One region of the uncultured Phyllobacterium sp. genome, then DNA from elsewhere that is predicted to be linked to it. Evidence: predicted binding sites of a transcription regulator. Region 1 holds the regulator's gene; the other holds the start of a gene.

What was found. Region 1 encodes PhoB, which activates phosphate uptake and scavenging genes when phosphate is short. Its sites were predicted from a motif close to TGTCATNNANCTGTCAT; they were not measured.
Region 2: the regulator PhoB is predicted to act here: its motif matches at 6,384-6,400, upstream of ugpB (sn-glycerol-3-phosphate ABC transporter substrate-binding protein UgpB).

The regions. Positions count from the first base shown of each region.
Region 1 is NZ_CABSQF010000063.1:344-8,325, forward strand. Features, by position in the region: partial or broken gene pstA (phosphate ABC transporter permease PstA) at 1-281, shown strand, start outside; gene pstB (phosphate ABC transporter ATP-binding protein PstB) at 348-1,121, shown strand; gene phoU (phosphate signaling complex protein PhoU) at 1,145-1,870, shown strand; gene phoB (phosphate regulon transcriptional regulator PhoB) at 1,891-2,577, shown strand; gene RDL77_RS23030 (VWA domain-containing protein) at 2,578-3,768, opposite strand; gene RDL77_RS23035 (MoxR family ATPase) at 3,838-4,677, opposite strand; RNA gene ssrS (6S RNA) at 5,367-5,523, shown strand; gene RDL77_RS23045 (5-formyltetrahydrofolate cyclo-ligase) at 5,551-6,165, shown strand; gene RDL77_RS23050 (TIGR00282 family metallophosphoesterase) at 6,226-7,050, shown strand; gene RDL77_RS23055 (biotin transporter BioY) at 7,117-7,698, shown strand.
Region 2 is NZ_CABSQF010000032.1:31,676-39,657, reverse strand. Features, by position in the region: gene RDL77_RS17950 (methionine ABC transporter ATP-binding protein) at 1-568, shown strand, start outside; gene RDL77_RS17945 (methionine ABC transporter permease) at 558-1,223, shown strand; gene RDL77_RS17940 (MetQ/NlpA family ABC transporter substrate-binding protein) at 1,255-2,037, shown strand; gene RDL77_RS17935 (sn-glycerol-3-phosphate import ATP-binding protein UgpC) at 2,097-3,167, opposite strand; gene ugpE (sn-glycerol-3-phosphate ABC transporter permease UgpE) at 3,174-4,022, opposite strand; gene ugpA (sn-glycerol-3-phosphate ABC transporter permease UgpA) at 4,034-4,924, opposite strand; gene ugpB (sn-glycerol-3-phosphate ABC transporter substrate-binding protein UgpB) at 4,990-6,300, opposite strand; gene pncA (bifunctional nicotinamidase/pyrazinamidase) at 6,463-7,062, opposite strand; gene nagA (N-acetylglucosamine-6-phosphate deacetylase) at 7,116-7,982, opposite strand, start outside.

The DNA.
Region 1 (7,982 bases):
CGCCCGGCATCCTGACCGGTACGATCATCGGCCTTGCCCACGCGCTGGGCGAAACCGCACCGCTGCTCCTGATCGGCATGGTGGCCTTCGTCGCCAACTATCCGGTTACGCCGCTTGATCCGTCAACGGCCCTGCCGGTGCAGATCTACATGTGGGCGAACGAAGCGGAGCGGGCCTTTGTCGAACGTACATCCGGCGCTATCATCGTGCTGCTTCTGTTTCTTGCAGTCATGAACATTGGAGCCATCATTCTGCGTCGCCGCTTCGAGCGGCGCTGGTAGGTAAAACGGGAGCGAACAATGAATCTGATGACAGAACGATCTCTCGAAAAAGCGGTAAACGACAAAATGAGTGCACAGGTCAGTACGATCAAAATGCAGGGCAAGGATGTCACCGTTCACTACGGTGAAAAACAGGCCCTGTTCGGTGTCAGCCTCGACGTGCCTGAGAAGATGGTGACGGCACTGATCGGCCCGTCCGGTTGCGGCAAGTCGACCTTCCTGCGCTCGCTCAACCGCATGAACGACACGATCGAAGGCTGCAAGATCGGCGGCAAGATCACGCTCGATGACGAGGATATCTACAATCCGAAGATCGACGTGGTCGAGCTGCGCGCCCGGGTCGGCATGGTTTTCCAGAAACCCAATCCGTTCCCGAAGTCCATTTTCGAGAACGTGGCCTATGGCCCGCGCATCCATGGTCTGGCCAAGAACCGGCACGAGCTGGAGGAAATCGTCGAGAAGAGCCTGCGCCGCGCCAGCCTGTTCGACGAAGTGAAGGACCGCCTGCATGAAGCCGGTACCGGTCTTTCCGGCGGCCAGCAGCAGCGCCTGTGCATCGCCCGCGCCATTGCCGTCAGCCCGGAAGTCATCCTGATGGACGAACCCTGCTCGGCGCTCGATCCGATTGCCACGGCAAAGGTCGAGGAACTGATCGACGAACTGCGCCAGAACTACACCATCGTCATCGTCACCCATTCGATGCAGCAGGCGGCCCGCGTTTCGCAGCGCACCGCCATGTTCCATCTCGGAAACCTCGTCGAGGTGGGCGATACGGAAATGATGTTCACCAATCCGACGGAAAAGCGCACGCAGGACTACATCACCGGACGCTTCGGCTAATCACGGGAAACAGGGATAAGAATATGACCGAGTCGCAGCATACCGTCCGTTCCTATGACGACGAACTGAAGTTCCTGACGCACAAGATCGCCGAAATGGGCGGCCATGCCGAGCGCATGGTCGAACAGGCCGTCACCGCCATGGTGAACTCCGACAATGCGCTGGCCCAGCGCGTCATTTCGGACGATCTCATCCTCGATGCCGGACAGCGCGAGATCGACGAGAAGGCCATCACCATCATCGGCAAGCGCCAGCCCATGGCGATCGACCTGCGTGAAATCATCGGCGCCATCCGCATATCCTCCGACCTCGAACGGGTCGGTGACCTCGGCAAGAACATCGCCAAGCGCGTCGTCGCCGTCACCGATACGCGCCAGACGCTTTCGGTCTATCGCGGCCTGCAGACCATCGCGGAACTTGCCCTGACGCAGCTCAAGGACGTGCTCGACGCCTATGCGACACGCTCCGTGCAGCAGGTCAACATCGTGCGCGAGCGCGATGACGAAATCGATGCGCTGTACACCTCGCTGTTCCGCGAACTCCTGACCTATATGATGGAAGACCCGCGCAACATTTCCGCCTGCACGCACCTTCTCTTCTGCGCCAAGAATATCGAGCGCATCGGAGACCATGCGACGAACATTGCTGAAACGGTCTACTACATCGTGACGGGTGCCCAGCTTCCGGCCGAACGGCCCAAGGAAGACCAGACCCACAGCATCATCGTCGATGAAGCCAGACAGCCTTAAACAGAATCAGGATTCCAGCAATGGCGATAGCTCCCAAAATCACTGTTGTCGAAGACGAGGAAGCGCTCAGCGTCCTTCTCCGGTACAATCTTGAAGCCGAAGGCTATGTCGTCGAGACAATCGCACGCGGTGACGAGGCGGAAATTGCGCTGCGTGAAAAAGTGCCGGATCTGCTCATTCTCGACTGGATGCTGCCGGGCCTTTCCGGCATCGAACTCTGCCGCCGCCTGCGGGCGCGGCGCGAGACCGAAATCCTGCCGATCATCATGCTGACGGCGCGCGGCGAAGAGAGCGAGCGGGTGCGCGGCCTTGCCACCGGCGCCGATGACTACATGGTCAAGCCGTTCTCGACCCCGGAACTGCTTGCCCGCATCAAGGCCATGCTGCGCCGGGTCAATCCGAGCCTGCTGTCGCATGTGCTCAGCTTCGGCGATCTGAAGCTCGACCGCGAGCAGCACCGCGTGTTCCGCAAGGAACGGGAGCTGAAGCTCGGCCCCACCGAATTCCGCCTGCTGGAATTCCTGATGCAGTCCCCCGGCCGGGTGTTCTCGCGCGGCCAGCTCCTGGACAATGTCTGGGGCGCCGACATCTATGTGGACGACCGTACCGTCGACGTGCATGTCGGACGGCTGCGCAAGGCCATCAATATCGGCCGCTCGATCGATCCGATCCGCACCGTGCGCGGTGCGGGGTATTCGTTCGGGTAATCAGTGCCTGCGCGAGAGTTCGCGCGTCGCCCCTTCGATGCCCGCCAGGGTCATGGGATACATGCGATGCGCGAAAATCTTGCGGATCATCGCCGTCGAGGCGGTGTAGTTCCAGTACTGTTCCTTTGACGGATTGAGCCAGGCGGCGTTCTTCCAGTGGTCGAGCACCCGGCCGAGCCAGACCGCGCCGGCTTCTTCATTCCAGTGTTCGACCGACCCGCCCGCATGGGAAACCTCGTAGGGCGCCATGGCGGCATCCCCGACAAAGATGACCTTGTAGTCCGGTCCGTACTTATGGATGAGATCGAGCGTCGGTATCCGTTCCGCATGGCGGCGGCGGTTGTCCTTCCACACGCCCTCGTAGAGGCAATTGTGGAAGTAGAAATATTCCATGTGCTTGAATTCGGAGCGGACGGCGGAGAACAGTTCCTCGGCGATCCGGATATGCTCGTCCATGGAGCCGCCCACATCGAAGAACATCAGCAGCTTGACATGATTGCGCCGTTCGGGCCGCGTCTGCACGTCGAGATAGCCGTGTTCGGCGGTTGACCTGATGGTGCCGGAAAGGTCGAGCTCGTCATCGGCGCCTTCGCGCACCCAGCGGCGCAGCCGTTTCAGAGCAACCTTGATGTTGCGGGTGCCAAGCTCGACACTATCGTCAAAATTCCTGAATTCACGCTTGTCCCAGACCTTGACCGCCCGGCCGTGCCTGCCTTCGTCCTGGCCGATGCGCACGCCTTCCGGATTGTAGCCATAGGCACCGAAGGGCGACGTTCCGGCCGTGCCGATCCATTTCGAGCCGCCCTGATGCCGGCCCTTCTGCTCCTCAAGCCGCTGGCGCAGGGTTTCCATCAGCTTGTCGAAACCGCCCAGCGCCTCGATCAGCTTCTTCTCTTCTTCCGTGAGGTGCTTTTCGGCGAGCCGGCGCAACCATTCCTCGGGCAGATTGGCAATGTCGACACCGCTCTCGCCGCCGAGCAGTTCCAGCCCCTTGAACACGTGACCGAAGACCTGATCGAAGCGGTCGAGATGGCGCTCGTCCTTCACCAGGGCGGAACGGGCGAGATAGTAGAACCCTTCCACATCATAGGTCACCAGCCCCGCATCCAGCCCCTCAAGCAGCGTCAGATATTCCCGCAGGGATACGGGAATTTTGGCGGCCTTGAGCTCGAGGAAGAAGGGGAGGAACATTGTGGGACCCTTTTACTGCATGCGATGAACGATGCCGGTTCTCTCGATGGGGCGGATGGTGAGCGCCATTTATCCCTGCCTCCTTGCCATGAAAGCCAGCCGCTCGAACAGATGCACGTCCTGCTCGTTCTTGAGCAGGGCGCCGTGCAGTTTCGGCAAGGCGTTCTTCGGGTCGGCGCGCAAATCTTCCGGGGCGATGTCGTCGGTGACCAGCAGGCGGATCCAGTCTAGTGCTTCGGAGGTCGACGGCTTCTTCTTCAGGCCGGGCACATCGCGGATCTCGTAAAACTGGGTGAGGGCGGCGCGCACGAGGTTCTGCTTGATGCCGGGATAGTGCACTTCGACGATCCGGGTCAGCGTCTCGACATCCGGGAAGCGGATATAGTGGAAGAAGCAGCGGCGCAGAAAGGCGTCGGGCAGTTCCTTCTCGTTGTTGGAGGTGATGATGACGATCGGCCGGTGTATGGCGCGGATCGTTTCGCCTGTTTCGTAGACGTGGAATTCGTTGCGGTCGAGCTCCTGCAGGAGATCGTTGGGAAACTCGATATCCGCCTTGTCGATCTCGTCGATCAGCAGCACGACTTTCCTGTCGGTCGTGAAGGCATGCCACAGCTTGCCGGGCTTTATGTAATTGGCGATGTCGTTGAACTTGGCATCGCCGAGCTGCGAATCGCGCAGGCGGCTGACGGCATCATATTCGTAGAGGCCCTGCTGCGCCTTGGTGGTGGATTTGACGTTCCATTCGACCAGTTCCAGATCGAGCGCCGCCGCGATCTGCCGGGCAAGCTCGGTCTTGCCGGTGCCGGGTTCGCCCTTGACCAGCAGTGGCCGTTCAAGTGCAATCGCCGCATTGACCGCCACCATCAAGTCCTTGTCGGCCACATAGGCCGCTGTACCTTCAAACCGCATCGCATTCCCTTTCGTGATGGACAAAGATTAAGGGGCGTGCCGGAGGAGGGCAAGAGCCGTCCGGGAATGCGGCGATATGGTTTTCCCGTTGCCACGCCCGCTTTCGCGTCTGGCTGTTGAAAGGTGGGAAAGACGGGCGGTCCCTGGAACGCGGGTCTTGGGGTATGTGGTATGCGATGCTTGCGATCCAAGGACCACCCGCCCCGGCGTTTTTGAGGGTTTTTGCCCAATGCGCAACCATTGAACCAAACCTCCCCGGCCGCACAGGTTTTCCTCCCTGTGAAGCCGAAGCGCCGATCCTTTCCCGACTTTCGAAAGTTTCCGGAAGCATTCCCGCCGGAAAGGACAGGGATGAGAATAACGTGGGTTGGGATGTGTTGGATAAGTTGGTGGTGAATTTCTCATAAAACAACAGCTTGGCTGTTCCAACCCCCCTCTGTCCTGCCGGACATCTCCCCCACAAGGGGGGAGATCAGCTGTCACGATTGTTTCAGCCAATCTTCAACATTGCAGAATAAGCAGAGCCGCTAATGCCAGTGCAATCTCCCCCCCTTGTGGGGGAGATGGGCGGCAGCCCAGAGGGGGGTGTTCCACGCATCCACAATGATTATGCGACAAAGATTGTGCGGGGAGGGAAAATCGTTTGCCGCGCACTGGTGCAATGCCTGCATCCGTCCTATATTCGGATCGGCGTTCTGCGCTTCTCGACAGGAGAGACATATTCCCCGGGGCCTTAATGATCCCTTAGGGAGCTGTCCCTGAGGAGGCCCGTGGGCTTCTTCACACGGCACCCACCTACTTTGTAGGTTCCCGGGATCGACTTCTCCATCGGTTGTGTGGACGCCACTTTTGTTTCATCCCGAGCCGGTTCGCGTGCCGGCGCCCCATGAAATCAAGCCTGTGCAGCACCACTCCCCCATCAAAGAGCTGAAGAAGAAACTGCGCCTGGAGGCCCTTGGCCGCCGCGATGCGCTGACGACGGAATTCCGCGTCGAAGCCTCGATGCGCATTGCCGATTTCGGCTTGGCGGCGCTTGCCGTCGATCCGGGCACCATTGTTTCGGGCTTCTGGCCGATCCGCTCGGAGGTGGATCTGCGCCCGCTGCTTTTCGGCCTGCGCGAGCGCGGTGCACGGCTTTGCCTGCCTGCCATCATCGACAAGCAGACGATCCTCTTCCGTGAACTGGTGCGCGGCGCGCCGATGATCGATACGGGCTTCGGCACGGCGGGGCCGCCGCACGACGCTGCCGTGCTTGATCCATCCTTCATGCTGGTGCCGCTGGCGGCCTTCGATGTCAGGGGGCACCGCATCGGCTATGGTGCGGGCTACTATGACCGGGCCATCGCGCATCTGCAGATCAAGGGCGTGAACCCGCGCCTGATCGGCGTGGCGTTTGACTGCCAGCAGGTTGAAACCGTACCCGATGAGCCGCATGATGTGCCGCTGGAGGCGATCCTGACGGAAAGCGGGTTGCGCCGCTTCGGCTAGACAGATAAATCGATCATTTCAGGCCCCGGCAAGGACCGGGCTCTCTTTCAGGATGTGCGCGTGAGATTACTGTTTCTTGGGGATATGGTGGGGCGTTCGGGCCGGACGGCGGTCTATGAGCAATTGCCGGGACTGATATCCGACCTGAAGCTCGATTTCGTCATCGTCAACGGCGAGAACGCGGCGGGTGGCTTCGGCATCACCGAGGAAATCTTTCACGACACGATCAATGCCGGGGCCGACGTGGTCACGACAGGCAATCACGTCTGGGACCAGCGGGAAGCGCTGGTTTTCGCCTCACGCGAACAGCGGTTCCTGCGCCCGGCGAATTTCCCGCTCGGCACGGCCGGCAAGGGCTCCGGTGTGTTTCTCGCCAAGAACGGCGCGCGCGTGCTTGTGTCCAACATCATGGGCCGTGTCTTCATGCATCCGGACCTGCATGACCCCTTCACCATCGGCGAGGAGATTCTCGCCGCCTGTCCGCTCGGCGAACAGGCCGATGCCGTGGTGTTCGATTTCCATGCGGAAGCCACCAGCGAAAAGCAGTGTTTTGGCCATTTCGTCGACGGCCGCGCCAGCCTCGTCGTCGGTACGCACACCCACGTGCCGACCGCCGATGCGCAGATCCTCAATGGCGGCACCGCCTATATGTCCGATGCCGGCATGTGCGGCGATTACGATTCATCGCTCGGCATGGACAAGGAAGAACCGCTGAACCGCTTTCTGTCGAAGGTGCCGAAAGGCCGGTTTGAAGCCGCCAGCGGCAAGGCGACGATCTGCGGCGTCGGCGTCGATATTTCCGACCGCACCGGACTTGCCGAAAGGATTTCTCCCCTGCGCATTGGCCCGCGGCTGGAGGAAACCATTCCCGCCTTCTGGAAATAGCTCGATACAACCCGGCGCAACCAATCACGCCCGATTCTGTAACACTCGTTTGAGGATAGACCTTCCATGACCCAGACCGCATTTCCCACCGCTTTCGTCCCGCTGAGGCTGGCGGACCGCTCCATTGCCTTCAAGGCTCTGGCCGTTCTGATCGGCACGGCCTTCCTTGCCGTCAGCTCGTGGATCGAAGTGCCGATGTTTCCGGTGCCTGTCACCATGCAGACATTTGCCGTGACGATGGTCGGCGCGCTTTACGGCTGGCGTCTGGGCGGCCTGACCGTGCTTGCCTGGCTGGGTGAAGCGATGATCGGCATGCCGGTTCTGGCCGGCGGCGCCGGCGGGTTCCTTTATTTCGCCGGACCGACTGCCGGTTACCTCGCCGCCTTCCCGGTCGTTGCCGCCGCCGTCGGCTTCCTGGCGGAACGCGGCCTGACGCGCAACCCGTTCGTATCGGCTGCGGTCATGCTGTTCGGCAACCTGCTTTGCCTCGCCCTCGGCGCCTCGTGGCTGGCGCATCTCTTCGGTTTCGAAGCGGCCTGGGCTTCCGGCGTTGCGCCGTTCCTGATCGGTGCCGTGCTGAAGTCGGCCCTGGCTGCTGCTGCGATCGAAATGCTCCGCCGTTCGGGCATCGCAGCGCGCCTGTTTTGACCATCCGCCAGCGTGCACATCACTTTCTGTGCACGCTGATCTCCATCGGCAAAGGCCATACACCGGCCTTTGCCGGCAATGACGATAAAATCATCGTGCGGCTGTTTCCAAAGCCGGCTATGGCGATATGCGGCTGCAACTTCCCCCATTGTGATCGCGCGGGTGCTGGACGAGACGCCGGTTTTTACCTATAAGGGCGCCATTCCAGACGCCTGTTTCCGCCTGAACTGCCTGCAGACTTGGTTCGCAGGCTTCCGAGGGAAACGGCAGAACCATATCTAAGC
Region 2 (7,982 bases), on a different contig from region 1:
AACGGAACCCAAACTGCTCCTCTCGGACGAAGCGACATCGGCACTTGATCCTGAAACAACCCGGTCGATTCTTGCCCTGCTCAAGACCATCAACAAGGAGCTTGGCCTCACGGTTCTGCTGATCACCCACGAGATGGAAGTGATCAAGACCATTGCCGATCATGTGGCAGTTATCGATGGCGGTCGCATCGTCGAACAGGGCCCGACTTTCGATGTGTTCACCGGTCATACCCATGCGACAACCCGGTCGCTGCTGGGTGGATTGGCAGGGCTGCACCTGCCGGAGTTTTTGACGCGGCAGATGGTCGAGAAGCCGGAGCCGGGCTTGCGGACGATCCTGCGCATCATCTTCAAGGGCGAGAATGCGACGGAGCCCATGCTGGCGCGGCTCGGCAGCGATCTCGGTATCGAGGTCAATATCATGGCCGGTGCGGTCGACGAGATTGCCGGGCGCCCCTTCGGCATGCTGGTTGTTTCCCTGCTCGCCGATGAGGCAAAGATAGTCCAAGCCCGAAGCTTTCTTGCCGATCACGGCCTGTCATCGGAGGTTGTCGGCTATGTCCGCTGATATTTTTGCACTGTTGGTGAAGTCCACCGGCCAGACGCTGTACATGGTCGCCGTGGCGGGCCTGATCGGCTCCTTGTTCGGCATTCCGCTCGGTGTTTTTCTGGCGACCAGCGGCCGCGGCGAGCTTTTTGCTGCGCCTTCGGTCAACAAGGTGCTCGGGCTTGTCGTCAATGCGGCCCGCTCGACGCCCTTCATCATTCTGGTTGTCGCCATCATCCCCTTCACCCGCTTGATCGCCGGGACCTCCATCGGAACCACCGCCGCGATCGTACCGCTGACCATTGCAACCATTCCCTTCATCGCGCGGCTGGTTGAATCGGCAATCCGCGAGGTCGATCCGGGGCTGACCGAGGCTGCCCGTGCGATGGGTGCAAGTCCCGCCCAGATCGTGTTCAAGGTTCTGCTGGCCGAAGCGCGTCCCGGCATCACATCGGCCCTGACGCTCACCATCGTCAGCCTGATCGGTTATTCGGCCATGGTCGGTGCCGTCGGCGGCGGCGGGCTCGGCGATCTCGGCATTCGCTACGGCTATCAGCGCTTCATGCCGGATGTGATGGCCATCGTGGTTCTGGTGCTGATCGTGCTGGTTCAGCTTGTGCAGAGCGCCGGTGACCGGCTGGCACGGCGGTTCGACAAGCGCATCCGTCCCCGCTGAAAACACGTTTACGTTAAAACAGGAGAGTACAATGTTGAAGAAAATCCTCGTCACCGCTGCGGTGGCGGCAATGCTCAGCGCGACGGGCGCTCTGGCCGAAACGATCAAGATCGGCGTGACGCCGGGCGAACACGCGCAGATCATGGAGAAGGTCAAGGAAATCGCCAAGCCGAAAGGCCTCGACATCGAAATCTTCGAATTTTCCGACTATGTCGTGCCGAACCAGGCGCTGAACGACGGCGAGCTTGATGCCAACTCGTTCCAGCACAAGCCTTATCTCGACAACCAGATTGCCGACCGCAAGTTCGATCTCGTCGATGTCGCCAACACCGTGAATTTCCCGATGGGCGTCTATTCGAAGAAGGTGAAGAGCTTCGACGCACTGGCCGATGGCGCGACGATTGCCATTCCGAACGATCCGACCAATGGCGGCCGCGCACTGCTGATCCTTGCCGACAAGGGCGTGATCAAGCTGAAGGAAGGTTCGGGTCTCAAGGTGACGCTCGCCGATATCACCGAGAACAAGAAGAACTTCAAGTTCGTCGAACTGGATGCTGCCCAGCTGCCGCGTTCCATCGACGATGTGGATGCCGCTGCCATCAACACCAATTACGCGCTTGAAGCTGGCCTTGATCCGATGAAGGACCCGATTCTGAAAGAAGGTGAAAAGGCGCCCTACGTCAACCTGATCGCCGTGCGCAAGGCCGACAAGGACAAGCCCTGGGTCAAGACGCTGATCGAATCCTACCATTCCGATCCGGTCAAGCAGTTCATCCTCGACAAGTACAAGGGTGCGGCTGTTCCCGCCTGGTAATCGACACTTTCACTCCCCTTCGCCGATGGGTGGAGGGGAGTGGTTTGCTTTGAATGTCTTCAGATGCGCTTGCCGTTGCCGCCGAAAAGATGCAGCTTTTCCCCCGGGATGATCACCCTCAGGTGATCGTCGGGCTGGGATACGGAACGGCCGGCAACCCGCACGACTACCCGTTCACCCCCGATGATACCATAGACATAGCTTTCCGCGCCGACCGGCTCGACACCGAGCACTTTGAGGTCGAGCAGCAGGCCGCCAATGTGGCTTTCCGTGCCGGTGGCAACCTCCAGATCTTCCGGACGGAACCCGATCACCGCATCCTTGTCGGATACGGCAAGCCCCTCGGCGCCGATCCGCGTGCCGTCCCTCAGGATCAGGCCGGATTCGCCGGCGGTGACCGGAATGAGGTTCATCGGCGGTGCGCCGATGAAGCTGGCGACGAATGTGCTGGCGGGCTTTTCGTAGATATCCAGCGGCGCGCCGATCTGTTCGACCGCACCGGCATTCATCACCACGAGAATATCGGCGAGCGTCATGGCCTCCAGCTGGTCGTGGGTGACATAAACGCTGGTCACGCCGAGCTGACGCTGCAGGTTCTTGATTTCCACCCGCATCTGGCCACGCAGCTTGGCGTCGAGATTGGAGAGGGGTTCGTCGAAGAGGAACACTTTGGGGTTGCGCACAATGGCGCGGCCCATGGCGACACGCTGCCGCTGGCCGCCTGACAATTCGCGCGGACGCCGTTCGAGCAGATGCGCCAGCTCCAGCGTTGCCGCTGCTTCACGCACACGCTTGTCGATCTGGTCCTTCGGCATGCCGCGGTTGCGCAGGCCGTAGGCCATGTTGTCATAGACCTTCATATGCGGATAGAGCGCATAGTTCTGGAAGACCATGGCGATGTCGCGTTCGGCGGGGCCGAGATCGTTGACAACCTTGTCGTCGATCTTGACCGTGCCGTCGGTGATGGATTCCAGCCCCGCGATCATGCGCAGGAGGGTCGATTTTCCGCAGCCCGACGGGCCGACAAGCACGCACAAGGCGCCGTCCTTGATGTCGATGTCGACGCCTTTGACCGCCTCGACGCCGCCGGCATAGACCTTGCGGACATTGGTGAGTTCAACACTTGCCATATGGGATCATTTCTCCGTTTCGACCAGGCCGCGCACGAACCAGCGTTGCATCAGCACAACGACGAGGATCGGGGGGAGGATGGCCAGAATGCAGGTCACCATCACCAGATGCCATTCGGTGTCGGCATCGGCGAAGGAAATCATTTTGCGTAGACCGATGACGATGGTCGTCATGTCGTTGCGGTTCGTCATCAGCAGTGGCCAGAGATACTGGGTCCAGCCGTAGATAAAGAGGATGACGAACAGCGCTGCGATGTTGGTTTTGGACAGGGGCAGCAGGATGTCCTTGAAGAAGCGCCATGGGCCTGCACCGTCGACGCGTGCCGCTTCCACCAGCTCGCCCGGTATGGTCATGAAGAACTGCCGGAACAGGAGGGTTGCGGTAGCCGATGCCATGAGGGGAACAGTCAGGCCCGTATAGGTATCGATGAGGCCGAGATCGACCATGACCTTGTAGGTCGGCAGGATGCGGACTTCGACCGGCAGCATCAGGGTGATGAAGATCAGCCAGAAGAAGACCATGCGGCCGGGAAAGCGGAAGAAGACGATGGCATAGGCCGACAGGATCGAAATGATGATTTTGCCGACGGCAATCGCCAGCGCCATGATCGTGCTGTTGATGAGCAGGCGGCCGACACTCACGCCGCCGATGCGGCCAATGCCGCCGAAAAGTGCCGTCGTGTAGTTTTCCCAGAAATGCCCGCCGGGCAGCAGGGACAGCGGCGGCCGCATGATATCCTGCAGCGACTGGGTCGAGGCGATGAAAGCGTAGTAGATCGGGAAGGCAACGATCAGGATGCCGACAATCAGGATGACGTGGGCGACGAGACGGCCGATGGGATTGTTCTGGATCATCTCTGCGCTCCTCAGCCGTAATGCACTTTGCGCTCGACATAACGGAACTGGATCGCCGTCAAGCCGATGACGATGACCATGAGGATCACCGATTGTGCCGCGGAGTCGCCAAGGATCAGGTTGACGAAGCCGTCATTGTAAACCTTGTAGACCAATGTCTCCGTGGCCTTGCCGGGGCCGCCGCCGGTGACGGCATGAATGATGCCGAACGTGTCGAAGAAGGCGTAGACGGTGTTGACGACCAGCAGGAAGAACGTCGTCGGAGCAAGCAGCGGGAAAATGATCGTCCAGAAGCGCTTGGTCTCGCCCGCACCATCGATGGCGGCGGCTTCGATCAGCGATTTGGGAATGGACTGCAGCCCGGCAACGAAGAACAGGAAATTGTAGCTGATCTGCTTCCATGCGGCGGCGGCAACCACCAGCAGCATGGCCTGGTTGCTGTTGAGCAGCGGGTCCCAATTGTAGCCGGCGGAGCGGATCATGTAGGCGAACGTGCCCATCGAGGGGTTGAACAGGAACAGCCAGAGCATGCCGGCAATGGCCGGAGCCACGGCGTAGGGCCAGATCATCAGGGTGCGGTAGACACCTTTGCCGCGAATGACCTTGTCCGCCATGACGGCAAACAGCAGCGCGAAGCCCATGGCAATGACTGCCGTGGCGATGGAGAAGATGACCGTGACCTGCAGCGAGTTCAGGTAGTTGGGGTCACTCAGGATGCGCTTGAAATTGCCGAGGCCGACGAACTGGGTCGACAGGCCGAACGGATCCTCGCGCAGCACCGACTGGCGGATGGCCTGCGACGCGGGCCAGTAGAAAAAGACAATCGTGATGGCAAGCTGCGGCGCCAGCAGCAGATATGGCAGGATCTTGTTCGGAAAAGTGACACGCGTTGACGATGCCATGATTGCCCCTCTTGAAAAGAGCCCCGTCCGCAAGACATGCGGACGGGGCGTTCATGAACCGGCTCTTACTGGCCGTTCGCCTGTTTGATGGCTGCATTGCCGCGCTTGACGGCATTGTCGAGGGCCTGCTGGGCCGTCTGCTTGCCGGAGAGCATGTTCTCGAACTCTTCGTTCTCGATATCACGCACCTGTGGCAGGTTCGGCAGGCGGACGCCCTTGGAGTTTTCCGTCGGCGCCTTGCCCATCATCTGCTTGATCGGAATTTCGCGGGCAGGGTTCTTGTCGTAGAAACCGGACTTCTTGGTGTCCTCATAGGCGGCAAGGGTCACCGGCAGATAGCCGGATACCTGGTGCAGGCGGGCCTGGATGTCGGTACGCGACAGGAAGGTGAAGAAGGCGGCAACGCCCTTGTATTCCGCGTCGGACTTGCCGGCGAACACCCAGAGGCTGGCGCCGCCCGGTGTCGTGTTCTGCGGCGCACCCTTGGCATCGGGGTCATAGGGAAGCTGGCCGGTGCCGTAGTTCATGCCCGACTTGACCACGTCGCCCAGGCCGCCGGAGGATTCGGTGAAGATGCCGCATTCGCCCGACAGGAACAGCGGCTTGGCTTCGGATGTGCGTCCGCCGTAACGGAAGGTGCCGTCCTTGGCGAGGTCGGCCAGTTCCTGGAAGTGTTTGACATAGATCGGCGCGTTGATCTTCAGCTCGACATCGGTTCCGGCAATGCCGTTTTCATTGGTGCCGTAGGAAACATTGTTCCAGGCGGCAAAGTTTTCTGTGTGGATCCATGTCAGCCATGTCGAGGTGTAGCCGCACTTGGCAGCGCCGCTGGTCTTGATCTTCTTGGCGGCTTCCCAGACTTCCGGCCAGGTTTTTGGCGGGTTGTTTTCATCCAGCCCGGCCTTCTTGAAGATATCCTTGTTGTAGTAAAGGATCGGCGAGGAGCTGTTGTAGGGGAAGGACAGCATCGTGCCGTCCGGCTTGGAATAATAGGCGACGATGCCCGGCAGATAGAGGCTCTTGTCGAACTTTGCGCCGCCCATCGAGAGAATGTCGGCCACCGGTTTGATCGCGCCCTCGGCGCCCATCATGACACCGGTTCCGGCGTCGAATACCTGCATGATATGCGGGGCCTGCTTGGCACGGAACGCGGCAATGCCGGCGTTCAACGTTTCCGGATAGGTCCCCTTGAACACTGGAACGACCTTGTAGTCGCTCTGGCTTTCGTTGAATTCCTTCGACAGGGTTTCAACAACCTCGTTGTTGGCACCGGTCATGGCGTGCCACCAGCTGATTTCGGTGACGGCAAAGGATGAGGTGGACGATGCGAGGATAAGTCCGAGCGCAAGGCTGAGCGAAGTGCCGCGAAATGTCATGTATGTCTCCCATAATGAGGCGTCGTTAGGAACACGCTTATTGGATGCGCTTATGGGCACTATCCTCATTATGTGACAGAGAAACAACAGTTTTATGACTTTGGTCGAATGTCTGGGTTAACGCCTGTGGAAAAAATGCTCAGCTGTTCACTTTTGCGCCGGTCAGATGAGGGTAACGCCGGCCTTGCGCATATTCGCGACCATGGCGGCCAGTGACCCGCCCATGTCGATGGCGCGGCAGGCATCGAGCAGCACATCGGCGGTAAAACCGTGCGCCACCGCATCCAGCGCGGAGTAGGCGACGCAATAGTCTGTCGCCAGACCGACAAAGGTCACATTGGTGATGCCGCGCTCGCGCAGGTAGCCGGCAAGGCCGGTCGGGGTCTTGCGGTCGTTCTCGAAAAACGCCGAGTAGCTGTCGATGTGGGGACGGAAGCCCTTGCGGATGATCAGTTCGGCCTTGGTCCACTGCAGATCCGCATGGAAATCGGCGCCCGGCGTGCCCTGAATGCAATGGTCCGGCCACAGTGTCTGGTCGCCGTAGGGCATTTTCACCGTGTCGAAGGGCGCCTTGCCGGGATGGGAAAAAGCGAAGCTCGAATGGCCGGCCGGGTGCCAGTCCTGCGTCAGGATGACGTGATCGAACCGGATGATCAGTTTGTTGATGATCGGGACGATTTCGCTTCCGCCATCCACGGCCAGTGTGCCGCCCGGGCAAAAATCGTTCTGCACATCGATAACGACAAGCGCATCCCCAGCCATTTCACATCTCCGATTGTCCAAAGAGGGCAAGTATCGTCAATCGGAGAAGGCCGTCAACTCGGGTTTCGGGCGTAATGCAGATCGCCGTCGATCCAGACGTGATCGACGTCAAGCGCATCATCGAGATGCACGATATTGGCGACATATCCGGTGCCAATGCGCCCGTAGCGATGATCGATCCGGATGCTCTCGGCGGGATAGAGCGAGGCCATCCGCAGGGCTTCCTCCAGGTCAAGTCCAAGCTCGCGATGGACGAAGCGGACTGCAGAAATCATGTCGAGATCGGCTCCCGCCAGCGTGCCGTCTTCGAGCGTCAGGCGGCCGTCATGCCGCCGGATCGTCCGTCCGTTCAGCGTGAAGGTGGTGATATCCGTGCCGATGGTCGACATGGCGTCGGTCACGAGAAAAATCCTGGCCGGACCCTGCTTGGCACGCAGGGCAATCGCCATCGAGGCCTTGCTGACGTGGAAACCGTCGGCAATCAGCCCTGCCGACAGTTCGCCGGTTTCAAGGATGGCGCCGACAACGCCGGGGCTGCGGTTTCCGAGCTGGCTCATGGCATTGAAAAGATGGGTTGCCATGGACGCGCCGGCATCCTTGGCCGCGACAGCCATTTCATAAGTTGCGCCGCTATGGCCGATGCTGACGATGACGCCCGCATCGACCATGGCCTTGATCTTGTCGACGGGAACGGTCTCCGGGGCGACAGTGGTGAGCAGTACCGGCAGTGCCTGCACGGCTTCCACGATCGCCACAAGATCGCTGTCCTCCATCGGGCGGATAAGCGCGGGATCGTGCGTGCCCTTGTGCGAGACGGAAAGGTGCGGCCCTTCGAGATGCAGGCCGATAAATCCGGTGACTTTTTCCAGCGCCGCCGCCTTGCCGGCGGCAATCGCCGCATTGGTGATGGCGGGGGTGTC